Regions from separate parts of the Metabacillus sp. YM-086 genome, predicted to be linked through region 2. Evidence: riboswitches for the same ligand, from Rfam matches in the RefSeq annotation. Region 2 holds a riboswitch; the other holds the start of a gene.
The links. Region 2 has a riboswitch for S-adenosylmethionine ahead of ACEWK1_RS17390 (methionine ABC transporter ATP-binding protein). Riboswitches for the same ligand answer to the same signal wherever they lie in the genome.
Positions count from the first base shown of each region.

Region 1: linked by a shared signal. The riboswitch ahead of ACEWK1_RS09215 (5-methyltetrahydropteroyltriglutamate--homocysteine S-methyltransferase) and the one ahead of ACEWK1_RS17390 (methionine ABC transporter ATP-binding protein) in region 2 are both predicted to bind S-adenosylmethionine.

Region 1 covers NZ_JBLUOI010000015.1:54,615-63,627, forward strand. The annotation lists gene ACEWK1_RS09210 (macrolide family glycosyltransferase) at 1-1,102, shown strand, start outside; SAM riboswitch class I at 1,230-1,329, shown strand; gene ACEWK1_RS09215 (5-methyltetrahydropteroyltriglutamate--homocysteine S-methyltransferase) at 1,545-2,648, shown strand; gene ACEWK1_RS09220 (YjcZ family sporulation protein) at 2,782-2,883, opposite strand; gene ACEWK1_RS09225 (TetR/AcrR family transcriptional regulator) at 3,229-3,789, opposite strand; gene ACEWK1_RS09230 (efflux RND transporter permease subunit) at 3,995-5,995, shown strand; gene ACEWK1_RS09235 (YhgE/Pip domain-containing protein) at 5,995-7,794, shown strand; gene ACEWK1_RS09240 (pentapeptide repeat-containing protein) at 7,961-8,437, shown strand; gene ACEWK1_RS09245 (VOC family protein) at 8,536-8,988, shown strand.
Region 2 covers NZ_JBLUOI010000043.1:32,201-41,213, reverse strand. The annotation lists gene ACEWK1_RS17430 (acyl-CoA dehydrogenase family protein) at 1-894, shown strand, start outside; gene ACEWK1_RS17425 (arsenate reductase family protein) at 1,117-1,476, shown strand; gene gcvH (glycine cleavage system protein GcvH) at 1,564-1,947, shown strand; gene ACEWK1_RS17415 (YusG family protein) at 2,005-2,241, shown strand; gene ACEWK1_RS17410 (toprim domain-containing protein) at 2,542-2,889, shown strand; gene ACEWK1_RS17405 (thioredoxin family protein) at 2,911-3,216, shown strand; gene ACEWK1_RS17400 (SCP2 sterol-binding domain-containing protein) at 3,353-3,670, shown strand; gene ACEWK1_RS17395 (O-acetylhomoserine aminocarboxypropyltransferase/cysteine synthase family protein) at 3,796-5,109, shown strand; SAM riboswitch class I at 5,305-5,411, shown strand; gene ACEWK1_RS17390 (methionine ABC transporter ATP-binding protein) at 5,516-6,541, shown strand; gene ACEWK1_RS17385 (methionine ABC transporter permease) at 6,534-7,202, shown strand; gene ACEWK1_RS17380 (MetQ/NlpA family ABC transporter substrate-binding protein) at 7,215-8,066, shown strand; gene ACEWK1_RS17375 (carboxymuconolactone decarboxylase family protein) at 8,207-8,575, shown strand; gene ACEWK1_RS17370 (hypothetical protein) at 8,805-8,945, shown strand.

The DNA.
Region 1 (9,013 bases), on a different contig from region 2:
AAGCCAAGGTCATGAAGTGTGGTATTATTCATTTTTAGAATTTCAAGAAAAAATAGAAAGCGCTGGTGCTCGGTTTATTTCATGTGATAAATTCTTACCCCCGATGTCCCAAGAAGAATTAAATCGCAAAGTGGGAAAAGATTTTGCTGCTTTAATAGAAATGATTGTAGATACAACAATTGCTTTGGATGAGAAGGTGTGTCAAGAATTAAGAGAATACCAGCCTGATTGCATTGTTTCTGATTCTTTATGTTTTTGGGGAAAATTAATTGCAAAGAAATTGGAAATTCCTTATATCTGTTCAACAACAACTTTTGCTTTTAATAATCATACAGCAAAATTAATGAAACGTAGTTTACAAGAAATCGTACGTATGATAACGGGAATGCCGAGAATAAACAAGAAAATGGAATTGCTCCGTTCACACGGATATGAAGTAAATAGTTTTATCTCCATCGTTCAAAATGATAATGACACAGATACAATTGTGTATACATCAAAAGAATTTCAACCGATGGCTGAAACCTTTTCCGACAAATATACATTCGTTGGTCCTTCAATTCGGCAAACAGCAGCATCGAATGAAGTGAATCATAACAAACTTATTTACATTTCATTAGGAACTGTACTTAATCACAATAAACATTTTTACCAAAATTGTATAAGTGCTTTTGCGAATGGTCCATACAAAGTATTAATGTCTGTTGGTGAAAAAACAGAGATTGCTTCTCTTGGCAATCTTCCGGACAATATTATTGTGAAAAACCATGTTGATCAAATTTCCGTTTTAAAGCAAGCAGATGCATTTATTACACATTGTGGAATGAATAGTGTAAATGAAAGTTTGTACTTTGGAGTTCCAATGGTGTTATTTCCGTTGCATAGTGAACAAAGGGTCGTAGCAAATCGAGTTGTAGAACTTGGAGCTGGGATTAAACTAAGAAGAAGCAAACCGAGCTTTTTGGAAAAAGCGGTAGATGGCATAATAAAAAATGAAATATACTCAGAAAATGCACAAAAAATTTCAGAGACCTTTCGGAATGTAGGAGGAGCTAAAAAAGCCGCTATTATTATCTTAAATAAAATAAAAGAAAGGGGATAAAGCACAGGTACTTGTCCGGTATTTTAACTAGAAACCTTTCCTTTGATTGGTAAAATTCTCTATAAGTGTTGACAGCTTTCATAGTTTAATTGTATAGTAATTAAAACAATTTAATATTTTCAAAAATTTCTTATCAAGAGAGGTGGAGGGACTGGCCCTTTGAAGCCTCGGCAGCGGACTGTTATAGTACTGTGCCAATTCCAGAGCAATCATGCTTGAGATAAGAGGATCAGGTCATATTTATAAATAACTAACCCCCTCTTTCTTTTGGAAGAGGGGTTTTTGTTTTAAAAGTATAGTAAAGTCTATAGTGAAAACAAAGCCTACATATTTTTACCCTGGTGATTTTATAATTACATTTTGCTGACCTGATCCTTTTTTCACTAGGGATTACATCTATAGCCCTTAATTTCAATTACCCAAAGTTAGGAGAGAGATTTACATGACAAAAACACTAGTAAAAGCGCCTTTTAGAGCCGACCACGTTGGAAGTTTATTACGTCCAGAAAGAATTCATCAAGCAAGAAAGGATTTCCAAAAGGGGAATTTAACGTCTCAGCAACTACACGAAATTGAAACGGAAGAAATTATAAAAATTGTTGATAAGCAAATCGAAGTTGGTTTACAAGCTGTGACCGATGGAGAGTTTCGTCGTAGATTTTGGCACACCGATTTTCTAGAGCATCTAAATGGTGTAGAGGGATATGTTCCTGAAAGTGGGTTTGCATTCAAAGGTGAGGAAACTGAGAGATACGATGTTCGTGTTATCGGAAAAATTTCATTTAACCCTGACCATCCACATATTAAGGACTTTATCGAGTTTAAAGAAATTGTCGGAGATCGTGCGGTTGCTAAGCAAACGATTCCTAGCCCGAATCAATTATTTAATGCAGGGATCCGCAACCTGGAATTTTATCCAGATATTGAAGAATATACGAATGATGTTATTCAAACATATAAGGATGCAATTAAAGCATTTTATGATGCTGGTTGCCGCTACTTACAATTAGACGATGTATATATTGCTGGACTTAATGCACCGGAAATTCCGTTTAATGATAGTGGTTTTTCGCGTGAACAATTAATTGACTTAGCTTTACGTGTTGTAAATGGCGTTCTTGAAGATAAGCCAGAAGATTTAACGATTACTACTCACCTTTGCCGTGGTAACTACCGTTCTAAATGGGCATTTGAAGGTAGCTATGCTAAAATTGCACCAACATTATTCGCAAAAGAAAAAGTGAACGGATTTTTTTTAGAGTATGATGATGATCGCTCTGGTGACTTCGGGCCATTAGATTATATACCAAACGATGGTCCAAGAGTTGTTCTTGGGGTTTTCACATCAAAACATGGACAATTAGAAGATAAGGAAAATATTAAAGCTCGTGTAGAAGAAGCAACAAAATATGTACCATTAGAGCAGTTATGCATTAGTCCACAATGTGGGTTTGCTTCAACACATCATGGAAACATCTTAACCGAAGAAGAGCAGTGGGAGAAGCTAAAATACATTGTTGATGTTTCAAGAGAGATCTGGGGATAAGGATGGTAAGCGAACAACAGTAGATGGTTGTTCGCTTTTTTTGTGGAAATAAGAATTGTGATGATCAATATCCTTATTTTTCAAAAAGCAGACTACGCTGTAGCCTGCTTTAATTTTGAATTACTTTTTTAAATTAGTAACCACCGCCAACATAAGCAGCACCAACGATAATTAAAAGAATGAATAGTACTACGATTAGCGCAAAACCTGCACCAGAACCATATCCACCTGACATATTTTTCACCTCCTTTATCTGAGGTTAATTTATAATATGAAGACTTTCATGATTGGTTTGGACGTAGTCATCATTTTTCGATAAATGACGAAAACCGCCCGCTGGCGAGCCTTAGGGGAGGGAGGGGGTCACGTTAAGTAGTGCTTTATAGCTTTTTCGAAAAATACATAAAAAGACACTCTATCGAGAGCGTCTTTTAGAGGTCTTACATGGGTGCTTAGGATTACTATAGTTTATTCTTAAACGAATAATTTGAACTGGACAATAGTGGATAAAGCTTTAATTTGGATTTTAAAAAAATGGGATGAGGTTTTTTTTGTTTGATATGGGACAAGGAACCTGTCCCTATGTCCCGAAAAGGCCATTTTTGATTAGATTGTTAATTATTTCAGCCATTTCTTTGGGTGTTTTGTCCATTCCTCTGTTTAACCATTCTTTGGTTACATAAATACTTCCACTAATGATGAACGTCCTTAAATATTCAGATGGATATCCATTAAATTGATTATTGGCTTTCCAGTTTTTAATAAAGAAATGATGTGCGACTGTCATGACCTTTTTTTGAAATGTTGTGTCCACTTTTTCATTCAAAAGTATTTTGCAAATTTCTTGCTTCGAAGCGAAGTAATCCAACAATTTTTCAATCATCTTTAGGTCGTCTTCTTCATAGCTGTATTGACTCAAATACCCTGTCATATCTTCAATCAATTCTTCTTCAATTTTGTCAAGAAGGTCAAATTGATCGGAATAGTGAGCATAAAATGTAGAGCGATTTATATCAGCTACGCCACAGATTTCTTTAACAGTAATGGAAGAAATCTGTTTGTCCTTTAACAGTTGGATTAAACCTTCTTTCAGAACCATACGCGTATATTTTTTACGGCGATCTAATTTTGAAGTTGTCATAGATTTCTCCTTTTTTCATCGTTTTCCAACACAATTGATGAATATGTTGGAAAAATCACAGATGTAAAATAACTGTTTGTTGAATAGGCAACACCGTGTCCATATAATGATAGAGTGTAAAGGAAAAAGTCGCAAGAGAGGGTGAAAAACAATAAACATTGCATCATGGATTATTAAACATAAAAAAACTGTTGCGATAACATTTATGATTGTTACAGTCATTTGTGCACTAGCTACCTTAAAAGTCTCAGTCAATTACGATATGAAGGATTACCTACCGGATGATGCTCAGTCCACAATCGCGATGAACATAATGGAGCAGGAATTTAAGGGAAGTGTTCCGACGAATCGGGTCATGATTCATGATGTGACCATACAAGAAGCATTAGATTTTAAAGAGAAACTTTCAGCGATTGATGGTGTATCAGACGTTACCTGGTTAGATGATGCCGTTGACTTAAGATCTCCACTTGAAATGGCTGATGAAGAAACGGTAGAAACCTATTATAAAGAAAATAAAGCGTTATTTTCATTCAGCATTCGTGAAGGTGACGAAGTATCAATCACAGATGAGATTTATAAGCTTATCGGCGAAGAAAATGCGATGGCGGGGGAATCACTTAATACAGCCACACAACAAAAAATGGCTGGTACCGAATCCATGTACGCAGGTGCATTACTAGTCCCTATTATCATCTTAATTTTAGTTTTATCCACCAATTCCTGGATAGAACCATTGTTATTCTTAACAGCTATTGGGGTTTCTGTATTAATTAATATGGGATCAAACATTTTCCTTGGAGAAGTTTCCTTTGTTACTCAATCAGTTGCACCGATTTTACAGCTAGCCGTATCACTAGATTATGCCATTTTCCTTCTTCATAGTTTTGCAGACTATCGGAAAAAGGTCGCAGATCCTCACGAAGCCATGGAGCTTGCGATGAAAAAATCATTCTCGGCAATTACCGCTAGTGCGTCGACCACATTTTTTGGTTTTATCGCGTTATCGTTTATGAATTTTGAAATTGGTTCGGATTTAGGAATTAATCTAGTAAAAGGGATTCTATTAAGCTTTATTAGTGTGATGGTTTTCCTTCCTGCACTAACACTACTGTTTTATAAATGGATCGATAAAACACAGCACAAACCATTACTTCCGAGCTTTAAAAACAAGGGAAATGCTGTGCTAAAACTAAGAATACCAAGCTTAATTCTAGTTTTACTAGTTATTGTTCCCGCTTTTCTAGCACAAAGTCAGACGAACTTCATCTATGGTATTGGAGAGCAACCGGAGACAACAAGAGCTGGAAGTGATTTTCAAGAAATAAAAGATCAATTTGGAGAAAGCACGCCGATCGTTTTGCTTGTTCCCAAAGGGGATGTCACAAAAGAAGATGAGCTAGTACAAGAGCTAGAGAATATCGAGCATGTGTCTAGTGTGCTTGCATATGTGAATACAGTTGGTGCTGCCATTCCGCCGGAGTATTTGGATCAATCCATTACAGAGCAATTTTATTCTGAAAATTATAGCCGAATGATTGTTCAGACCAATACGAAGAACGAAGGAGAAGAGGCATTTCAGTTAATTGAAAAAGTCCACAGTACAGCAAATCAATACTATGATAAAGTCTATTCTGTTGGAGAAAGTGTAACATTGTATGATATTAAAAAAACGGTTCAAAAAGATAATCAATTGGTAAATCTTTTAACGATTATTACGGTTGCTTTCGTTTTGTTTGTAACATTTAAATCACTTTCAATTCCATTAATACTATTGCTTACTATTCAAACGGCTGTTTGGATTAATTTATCAGTACCGTACTTTACTGATTCTTCATTAGTATACGTTGGCTATTTGTTAATCAGCATTATACAGCTCGCGGCAACAGTAGATTATGCAATTTTATTAACTGATGCCTATAAAGAGTATCGAAAAGAAATGACTGCGTTACAAGCAATTATGAAAACAATTGATGAAAAAATGTTTGCCATTGGAATTTCCGCTTCCATTTTATCCAGTGTTGGATTTATCTTATGGATTACCTCTTCAAACCCAATTGTTACATCGATTGGTTTATTGCTAGGAAGAGGTGCATTACTTGCGTTTATTATGGTCGTGCTCTTTTTACCTGCATGTATGTTGGTCTTCGATAAACTTATTACAAAAACAACATGGAAAGCTAACTTTTATAAGGAGGAGGACTGATGATGAGGAGAATGAAGAAGTTTTTGTTTACTTTTGCCGCAATTAGTTTACTTTTACCTTCACTTCCAGCGGCAGCTGCTACCCAAGAAAGTGGAGAAATCTCCTCGAAGGATGAAGTAGTTTATGCAAAACTAAGTGCAATTGGTGAGGAACAAGAACTATATGTTGTTAATATTTTAGACGTAGAAAAAGCAGGAGAAATTGTTGATTATGGTCTCTATACTAGTTTGAAAAACTTAACGAATTTAGATGAAATAAATCAAGTTGATAATGCTGTTAAGTTTACGGCTTCAAAAGGTAAATTTTATTATCAAGGTAATATGAATGAAGAACCATTACCCTGGAATATTTCCATTTCTTATTTCTTAGACGGAAAAGAAATCTCTCCTAAAGAACTTGCTGGGGCAAATGGGCATGTACAAATGAAGATAGCTACGTCCTATAACGAACAAGTAGATTCTGTCTTTTTTAACAACTATTTATTACAAATTTCTCTTGCTTTAAACACAGATCTCTTCAACAACATTGAAGCTCCTGATGGAATGTTAGCCAATGCAGGAAAAAACAAGCAAGTAACCTTTACTGTGATGCCTGAAAAGGAAGAAGAGCTTGTTGTTGAAGCTGATGTTGTTAATTTTGAACTAGAAGGAATTGACATCACGGGTATTCCATCGTCTATGCCAATTGATGCACCTGATATAGATGATATGACAGGTGACTTATCTGAGCTGACTAGCGCCATAAAAAAAATAAATAATGGGATGGCGGATCTAAAAACTGGACTTACAGAATTAAACACAAAGACGAAGGATTTACCGAATGGATCAGAGAATTTTCGCGGGGGAATGACAGCGATTAGCTCGAAATCCTCGGAAATAGTTGGTGCTTCCCAATCCATTTCACAAGCACTTCAAAAACTAAATTCATCTCTTGCTAATGGTTCTAAAGAAATGAATGTTGGCGATTTGGAACAGCTGATTGCAGGACTTTCGGAAATATCAAAGGGTTTAAGAAACACTTCTGAGGGGTTAAATGCTTTAAAAGAAAATTATGCAACAGCATACAGCACTCTAAACAAAGCGATGGAAGCCATTCCTGAATATGAAATCACAGAAGAACAAACCGCACAGCTTTTTAACAGTGGCGGAGATCAAACCGTACTGAATCAATTGCTTGAAACCTATTTTGCTGCACGAACTGCAAAGGGTACTTACGAAGCTGTCAAACAAGCCTTTGATGCAGTAAATGGAACGATAGAGGAAGTTAGCCGATCACTCACACTAATGGCTGATCAGTTGGATACAATGTCAGGAGCGCTTACTACTTCTTTGGAGGAGATGGACTTTGCTAAGTCATTCTCTCAATTACAGGTTGGAATAAGTCAGCTAACTACAAATTACAAAACATTTCATTCTGGGATAGTAAAATATACTGGAGGAGTGAACGAATTATCTCATTCATATACACAAATTCACAAGGGAGTCGTAGGTTTGTCTCAAGGAGCAAATGAAATAGAGAATGGACTAAGCAGACTTCATGATGGAACGAATGAACTTTATGAATCTACAGCGGATTTACCAGAACAAATGAAAAAAGAAGTCGATCAAATGATTGATGACTACGATAAATCAGATTTTAAAGCTGTATCCTTTGTCTCACCTGAGAATGAAAAAATAAACTCCGTTCAATTTGTTTTTAAAACAGAAACGATTAAAAAAGAAGAGAAAAAAGAAGAAGAGAAAACAAAAAAAGCTGAAGAAGAAAAAGGATTTTGGAAGAAGTTAATGGACTTGTTTTAATGGAAAAGGTGTCATCCTCTAATTATAAGGAATGGCACCTTTTTTATTATTTAAAATGGCTCTTATAGAATTAGTTAAGTTCCGAAAAGGAATTTTTTGTTAAAAAGAGAATATTTAAAAGGGGTCTGGCTTTAATCTGAATAAATATAAAGGAGTTGTTTTTTTTATGTCATTACATGTTCAAAAATTAGATTTACAAAAAGCTAATATATCTGGATCAAGGTGGCAAGAAGTGAATGCTGAGGAGCTTGAGATAGATAATGTAAGCTTGGCAAAAACAAAGGTTAATAATGCAAATATGAAAAGTATGTTATTAAATGATGTTAATTTGGAACAAGTTGAAATCTCCAATACTAATTTATCTCGGGCACAAATAAAACATGCTAATTTTAGTCATGCCGTTATAGATCACGTTCACTTATTTGGAACAGAGTTTCGTAATGCTGTTCTTCCGGAAGAAGGAGCTCCAAATTTTAATGAAAACGGAGAATACAAACCAGTAAGCTTCGATCATTGTAATCTCGCAAAAGGGCAAATAAAAAATTGTAACTTATCTAATATGGAAATTATCGATTGTGACATTTCAGGGCTTAAGATTAATGGGATATTAATTGAGGATTTAATTAGGAAACAAGAAAAGTAAGAGAGAGGTTGAACCTGAATAATTTGTAAAAGGCAAGGTTTTATTGACTTTTCATGGTTGATCTTGACCAAATCGAATGAGAGTGGTGAAATAAGCAAATGAAAAAAGAGTTAGGGGGATTAGAAGACATTACAGGTGTTACTTGCATTTATATTCTAGTAAAGGATGTTTACGAGTCTGTTAAATGGTACCAAAAGAACTTAGGCTGTGAACCTACAATCCATAACCCTGTTAGTCCTGGGATGCAAAGATCTATCCTAAGATTTCCAGATCATAATGGTGACATTCTGGGGCCAGGTCTTAGGCAAACGACCCCAGCTATATTCCTTGTGACCGACAAGACGCGAGAAGAGAGAGTGGATCATGCTGTTAAGAGTAACAATCTACACCCTTTAGTTTGCTTCATTACTCCACGTATTCAAGAAATGTACAATCGTTTCATAGAAAATGGTGTAGAAATAGTAAATGAAATTTCCGAGGATAGATCTGTTGGAGATGCTTTTAAATTTTACGATTTAGATAGAAATCTGTTAGAAATATGGCAACCATGAAATGAATAAATCAGTTTATTCTGAT
Region 2 (9,013 bases):
ATTTCAAGCTTCTCTCTTATTCAGGAAAAACTTGCAAATATGGCAGCGAAAACATATGCGATGGAAAGTTCAGTTTATCGCACCGTTGGCCTATTCGAAGACCGTATGAGTAGGTTAACTGATGAGGAAATTAAAAACGGAAAAGAAGTCGCAGAATCTATTGCTGAGTATGCTATTGAATGTTCATTAAATAAAGTATTTGGTTCTGAAACACTAGACTATGTCGTAGATGAGGCTGTTCAAATTCACGGTGGTTATGGATTCATGGCAGAATATGAAGTTGAGCGTGTTTATCGCGATTCTCGTATTAACCGTATTTTTGAAGGAACAAATGAGATCAACCGTCTACTAGTACCAGGAACCTATTTACGAAAAGCTATGAAAGGTGAACTACCTTTATTCCAAAAAGCGCAAAGTTTACAAGAAGAGCTGATGATGCTTATGCCTGAAGAGGTCGGAGAAGGGACACTAGAACAAGAAAAGTACTTATTAAAAAATGCAAAGAAAATCGGCATTTTAATTGCTGGTTTAGCAGCACAAAAGTACGGAAAAGAATTACAAAAAGAGCAAGAGGTTCTTGTAAATATTGCTGATATTGTAAGCAATGTATATGCGATGGAGTCAGCGATTTTACGTACTGAAAAAGCAATTGCTAAGAACGGTGAAGAGAAAAACAAACAAAAGCTTCTTTATACACAAGTATATTGCCAAGAAGCCTTCAATGAAATTGAAGCACATGCAAAAGAATCATTAATTGCGGTTGAGTCAGGTGATTCTCTACGAATGATGATGTCAGCATTACGTAAATTTACACGTCACACTCCAATTAATGTAATTGGCAAGAAAAGAGAGATTGCAGCAGCAATTATCGATAAAAATGCATATCTAGCTTAATTTTCAGGAGGCAATGATATCATTGCCTCCTTCAACCTGTTTTCAATCAATAAAGAGCAATGTTCAGTGCCTTCTAATTCTCAACCAAATAAGATAAAAGTTAAATTTGAGCCTTGAAATTTAATTATTTCTAATTAGGCGGGAATGATGATATATGATAAGATAGAGAAAAATATTCCTTAATTGGAAAGTTTGATTATTAGGAGCAAAGAGGTGAAAAACTTGGCACTGAATTTTTACTGGTATCCTAAATGTGGGACGTGTCGTAAAGCTAAAAAATGGCTTGAAGATCATAATGTAGAATTTAATGAAATACATATCGTTGAAAACCCACCAAATAAAGAAGAGCTAGAAAGCATTTACAAAAAAAGTGGACTAGAGCTTAAAAAATTCTTTAATACAAGTGGACAAAAATATCGTGAACTTGGGCTTAAAGATAAACTTGCATCAATGTCAGAGGATGAAATGCTTCAACTCTTAGCAAGTGAAGGAATGCTTATTAAACGTCCTCTTACAGTTGGTAATGAACATGCTACAGTTGGCTTTAAAGAAGAGCAATTTGGCGAAATTTGGAATAAATAGAAGTTAGTTATTGCATAGTTAACGGAAAACTGTTAAAACAAAGATGATTAAGCTGAAATTTGTAAATATTCCTGGAGGTATGAAGACATGAACACACCTAAAGAACTGCGTTATTCAGAAGAACATGAGTGGGTAAAAGTAGAAGGAGATAAGGTGCGTATCGGTATCACGGATTTTGCACAATCAGAGCTTGGGGATATCGTATTTGTTGAATTACCAGAAATTGGTGATGAACTTCAAGCGGACGAGCCATTTGGAAGCGTTGAGTCAGTAAAAACAGTATCTGAATTATATGCACCAATTAGTGGGAAAGTTGTAGAAATTAATGAAAATCTTGATGATAGTCCAGAATTCGTTAATGATTCACCTTACGAAAAAGCATGGATGATCGTCATTGAACCTGCAAACCCTGCTGACATTGAAAAGTTAATGACAGCTGAGCAATATGAGGAAATGACAAATCAAGACTAATTAGCATGATATCGTGAATTATGGACATTCTATAAGTAGATAAAGGAGGGTGTCCATATGACAATTCAAAAACAACAATTAGATATTACTGATCGAGTTGTAGGAAAATTTGGAGATGGGCAATTAAATCTTTATCTGGAAAAAGAAAGAATTGGCCAAATGGTCTCAGAAAATAATTATGACTTAAAAGCGGGATATGAATTCAATAATAACCGCTTTTACCAAGTTGCAGATGTTGTAACAGGACCAGACCAAAAATACGTCGATTGTGACTATGAAAATGGTTGGTGTTAATAAAGCAGCAGTGGAATCTCCACTGCTCTTTTGCAATTAAACAGGTCGTTTCTTATCATGCTTTTCTAAGTAGCTTTGTGATTTTTAATTTTAAGTTGTTTCGTAATGATTTTGTTTTTGAACACTATTTTTTAAAACGATAGTGGAGCGCAATGGAACGGACCAGTCTTACGAGTAAACGCAATTAACAACAAAGATAACAGCTATTTAGAAAAAACATAAAATAAAGGGAAACAACCTCGACAAATCGAATAGGTTATATATAAAGACTTTTACTTACATTAAAAATAGGTGATGGCTATGTCGTTAGTTGAGGTTGAAAAAGTATTAATTGTTGAAGGAAAATCAGATAAGAAAAAGGTTTTAAATGTAGTAACTGAACCAATAGAAATAATCTGTACAAATGGAACAATTAGCATAACAAAAATGGATGAGCTAATTGATGAATTATTCTTAAAGGAAGTTTATATATTAGTTGATTCAGATGATGCTGGTGAACGATTGAGAAAATTATTTAAACGAGAATTTCCTGAAGCCTCTCATCTATACATTGATCGGGCATATCGTGAAGTTGCAACAGCACCGGATCACCATGTAGCATCTGTTTTGCTAAGTGCAAATATAGATGTAAACGCAAAATTCCTTTAGAAGGGATATGGAGTTAGTTTTATGATTGAATGGAAAGAAAAGGAGCTCACCCTTCCTAAAAAGGGTATTCAAATTACGTACCTTTACACACCAATGTGTGGGACATGTCAAGTAGCGAAGAAAATGTTAACGGTCGTTGATGAAATGATCCCCACTTTGGACATTTACTCCGTAAATCTAAATTATTATCCTGAAGATGCGAAACGATTAGGAATTGAGAGTGTACCTTGCCTAATTATTACTGAGAACGGTGAAATGAAAGAAAAAGTATATGCTTTCCAATCTGTCACACATCTTTTTGACTTAATCAAACAATATGCCTGCTAATTTGACATATTTCTCGGGAAATAGACTGATTTTACGAAAGAAAAGCAGAAACTGTCGAGTTATTTATAGAGGATTCTTTCGACCTTCAATGAAGTTATATAAACATAACCTTGTTGAGATCGGGAGGATTCTTTTTATGTTTTTAACAACTTTTGTCTCAAGCTTGAATAAAGGAAATTTAATAACACCCATTCTTTTAAAACGAAAATTAATTGTAGAATTTCGTTCAACAGATAAAGGGAGTCATTTTTTAGAACTTTCATCAAGTGAATCAAAACTATTATCGATTCAACCAGTTCATGTTGATTTTGTTATAGAAGGAGAAGAATCAGACTTAGAAGAGGTTTTTCTTCATCCGATAAGTTTAAAGCAACTTATATCGTTTGGGAAATTATCAATAAAAGGCTCATATCGAGATTTTCTTAGGCTAGAGGCTTTAATTAAATTAATCTAAACTTAAAAATTCTTATATACTTCAAACACAACTTCTATTACCATTAAAGTAGTCTAGGAAAGAATACTACATCTTGTTATCACACCTATTAGTAGACATTAAGAATGTATAATAGGAGGAAGAAGATGAAAGAGAAACTTTATCGCCCAGAAACGGTAACCATTCATGGAGGGTTAAAGAAAGATTCAATGACAGGTGCAAGAGCTGTTCCAATTTATCAATCAAATGCTTATTTATTTGAAAATACCGAGCATGCGGCAAATTTATTTGGATTAAAGGAGCCTGGATATATTTATACAAGAATTCATAATCCAACTTCATCTGTCTTTGAAGAAAGAATTGCTGAACTGGAAGGTGGAATCGGAAGTTTAGCTGTAGCAAGTGGAATGGCAGCGATTACATTGTCAGTTTTAAACCTAGCTGGTTCTGGTGATGAAATCGTATCAGCCTCTACATTATATGGAGGTACATATAACTTATTTGCTAACACATTACCAAAGTACGGAATCAATACGGTTTTTGTTGATCCAAAGAATCCGGAAAATTTCCGATCTGCTATTACTCCGAAAACAAAAGCTATTTTTGCAGAGACAATTGGAAATCCAAGCTTAGATGTTCTTGATATCGAGGCAGTTGCTGAAATTGCTCATGAAGCTGGAATTCCATTGATTGTGGATAACACATTTGCCACACCGTATCTATGCAGACCTATCGATCATGGTGCCGACATTGTTGTTCATTCTGCAACAAAATGGTTGCTTGGGAATGGTACAACTCTTGGTGGAGTCATTGTAGATGGAGGTAAATTTGACTGGAATAGTCCAAAATTCCCTGGGTTTACAACTCCTGATCCTAGCTATCATGATTTAGTTTATGCTGAAGCATTAGGAGAACAAGCGTATATTATTAAAGCGAGAGTTCAGTTATTAAGAGATTTAGGCCCAGCGATTAGCCCATACAATGCCTTTCAATTTAATCTTGGTCTAGAAACCCTTCATGTCCGTATGAAGGAACATGTATCAAATGCAAGGAAAATGGTGCAATATTTAGAAAGTCACCCAGCTGTTGAGTGGGTTCTATACCCTGAAAATAGCCAACACCCTGCGAAGGACTTAGCTGCTAAATACTTACCTAAGGGTGCTGGTTCTGTAGTAGTATTCGGTATCAAGGGCGGAAGAGAGGCTGGTGCAGCTCTTATTAACAACGTTGAACTTTGGTCACATGTAGCAAATGTTGGAGATGCGAAAAGCTTAATCATTCATCCTGCGAGTACAACTCATCAACAACTAGGCGTTGAAGATTTAAAGAAATCTGGTGTAACAGAAGATTTGATCCGCTTATCAGTAGGAATTGAACATATAGAGGATTTAATAGAAGATTTAGATCAAGCTATTTTTGAAGCAACAGGTGTAAAAGGAATGGAGAAAGTAAATTCTTAATTAATGAAATATTCTAATAATATTATTTATTGTATAATATTGAAAGGGGTTGCAGATAAATGCAACCCTTTTCATATTTGAAATGTAAAATCACAGTGAAAAAAGTAAGCTATTTTAAGAAAATAAATAATTGACATTGATTTTCAACACATGATACAATCACAATCGTACTTAAAAAGACAATCAAATATTTAACTCTTATCAAGAGAGGTGGAGGGAAGTGCCCGATGAAGCCCGGCAACCATCAGTTCATTCTGAAATGGTGCCAATTCACACAAAGCAGATGCTTTGAGAGATGAGAGAAAGGTATTCAAGCGCCTTTCTGCTCATTTTGCAGGAAGGTTTTTTATATGTAAAAAAATGAACGGTAGAAAATAGTAAAGGAATAAAGGAAGAAGGTGACAAAATGATAACATTATCAAATGTTAATAAAGTTTATAAAACAAAGAGCGGCTCTGTTCAAGCTGTTAACAATGTAAACCTTGAAATTAAAAAAGGTGAAATATTCGGAGTTATAGGATATAGTGGAGCCGGAAAAAGTTCATTGATCCGTTTGTTAAATGGACTAGAAAAACCAACTAGTGGGGAAGTCGTTGTGGCAGGTAGTCAGATTGGCTCAATTTCTGGTACAAAGTTGCGTAAAGCACGCTTAGAAATAAGCATGATCTTTCAACACTTTAACTTATTGTGGTCAAGAACAGTGAGAGAGAATATTGCATTTCCTTTAGAAATTGCAGGAGTAAGTAAAGCGAAACGACTTAAACGTGTTGATGAGCTTATTAAGCTGGTTGGACTGGAAGGAAGAGAGAATGCATACCCTTCTCAACTTAGTGGTGGTCAAAAACAACGTGTTGGGATTGCCAGAGCGTTAGCGAATAATCCCAAGGTTTTATTATGTGATGAAGCTACATCAGCACTTGATCCCCAAACAACAGATTCAATTCTAGACCTGCTTGTTGATATTAATAAACGACTAGGCTTAACAATCGTATTAATTACACATGAAATGCATGTCATTCGTAAAATTTGTCATCGAGTAGCTGTTATGGAAAATGGTGAAGTGGTTGAACAAGGAAATGTATTGGATGTTTTCAGAAACCCTCAGAAACCTATAACAAAAACGTTCGTTAAACAAATCTCAGAGCCGGATGATACGAAGGAAGCAATTGACCTACTACTAGAAAATTATCGTTCTGGAAAAGTACTTCAGCTAACATTTGTTGGTGAAGGTACAGAAAGACCATTGATTAGCAATATTATTAGGAAATTTAATATTGAAGTGAATATTGTACAAGGTAAAATTTCACAAACGCAAAATGGCTCTTATGGTTCATTATTTTTGCATATAGATGGAGATCTTGATGAAATTAACCGTGCAGTTGCTTATATTGGAGAACAACAAGTAGAAGTGGAGGTGCTGGCGAATGCTTAATCAGTTTCTTCCAAATGTAAAATGGGAAAAAGTATGGGAGGCAACTTATGAAACAACTTACATGACAGGAGTTTCGGTTGTCGTCACTTTTTTCTTAGGAATTATACTTGGTTTACTTTTATTCTTAACTTCAAAAGGCAATATCTGGGGTAACAGTATACTTAATACAATTTTATCTGGAATCGTAAATATATTTCGGTCAATTCCGTTTATTATCCTTGTTATTTTACTCTTACCCTTCACTAAAGTTGTAGTTGGGTCAATTCTGGGAGAAAATGCTGCTTTACCCGCACTAATTATTGGATCCGCTCCATTTTACGCAAGGATGGTTGAGCTTGCTTTAAGGGAAGTTGACAAAGGTGTTATTGAAGCAGCTAAATCGATGGGAGCAAAAACGTCGACAATTATGTTGAGAGTACTATTACCGGAATCTTTACCAGCTTTGGTTTCAGGGATTACAGTTACTGCAATCGCATTGGTTGGTTATACAGCTATGGCCGGAGTAGTAGGTGCTGGAGGTCTTGGTGACCTTGCTTATCGAGAAGGATTCCAGCGTAATAATTTTGAAGTAACCATTGTAGCAACCATTTTTATCTTAATTATTGTGTTTATTATCCAATTTATTGGAGATATATTAGTTAAAGCTATCGATAAACGTTAGGAGGAAAAAATGATGAAAAAATATCTTTTATCATTAGTATTAACAATTTTCGCTATTCTACTTGTTGCATGTGGCGGAGGCGAAAATGAAACAACTCAAGAAGAAAACACAGGGACTGAGCAAGAAACGAAAGTACTAAAAGTTGGAGCGACAACTGTTCCTCATGCAGAAATTTTAGAAGAAGCAAAACCACTGTTAGCAGACAAAGGTATTGAATTAGACATCGAAGAGTTTTCAGATTATCCATTAATTAACCCAGCGCTTGCTGAAGGTGACCTGGATGCAAACTACTTCCAGCATGTTCCATATTTAGACAATGCAATTAAAGAAAATGATTTTGATCTTGCAAATGTTGGAGCAATTCATATTGAGCCTTTTGGTATTTACTCAAAAGAATACAAAACACTTGAAGAGTTACCTGAAGGTGCAAAAATTATCATGAGTAACAACGTTGCAGAAATGGGACGCGTGTTAGCACTACTTGAAGAAAAAGGTCTAATTAAATTAAATCCAGATGTTGATAAAATTAATGCAACAAAAGATGATATCGTTGAAAATGCTAAAAACCTAGAAATTGATGATAGTGTTGCACCAGAAATGTTGGCAAGTGCTTATGAAAATAACGAAGGTGATGCAGTTATTATCAATGGTAACTACGCACTTGCAGCAGGATTAAATCCAGCAGAAGATGCTGTAGCTCTAGAAGCTGGTGAAAATAACCCTTATGCAAACATCATTGTTGTTCGTAGTGAGGATAAAGACAAGGAAGAGATTAAGACTCTTGTAGAAGTATTAAAATCTCAAGAAATTAAGGATTTTATTAATACAAAATACCCAGGTTCAGTACTGCCTGTAAATGACTAATTTAAGAAATCCTTTAAGAGATCTGTAAACACAGGTCTCTTTTTTTATTGGATTCTTCAGTCACCAAGTTTGTATACAATGGTTTGAAAAATACATACTATTACTGATTGATTAAGTTATGAATGGAGTTGTTATTGAAAATGGAATATCATGAACCTAGAAATTCTACGGAAGCTGCTTTACATGAATATAAAAGTGGATTAGGTACTTTCACACAAAAGATGCCGGAGATTGCACGCCATTATAATGCTTTTACTGAAGCTTGTTTTGCTGAAGGGACACTATCAAAAAAAGAAAAACATTTAATTGCATTAGGAATTGCAGTGAATACCCAAGATGAATACTGCATTATCTACCATGCAAAAGGATGCTTGGACAACGGTGCTAGTGAAGAAGAAATTTTAGAAACTGTTGGTGTTACAGCTGCATTTGGTGGTGGAGCAGCAATGAGCCAAGCTGTTACATTAGTTCAAGAATGTATAACAGAGTTAAACCAACTAAAACAATAAATCGAGTAATATAGAGTATTTTTGAGGGAAATTACAAAAATAGTTGGTTATTTTTACAGAATGAATCAATTTCAAATATTACGGTTTGTGAGATTATCTTACGAACTTTGAGTTGTTTGAATATTCTTGATAAGCTTTATATGTAAAATAAAGCTGAAAGGATTGATTCATTATTCACTCGAATCAAGAGTCAATTGATCTCAATTACACAACTGAAATGGAAAAGGCGATGCATCATTCTCATGGTATAGGGTACGCTGAATATGCTAGTAAGCATGATAAACGTATGGATGTTGAAAAGAGCCGTGAAGAAGATTATCGTAAAAGTCAGTTGATTTATGCTGATGTTGAAAGAAAAATGAAAAAGTAAAGCCTATAGATGGAAGAACCAGAATAACTGGTTCTTCTTTTTTAATGGAAAGACATTAGGGAGGAAAA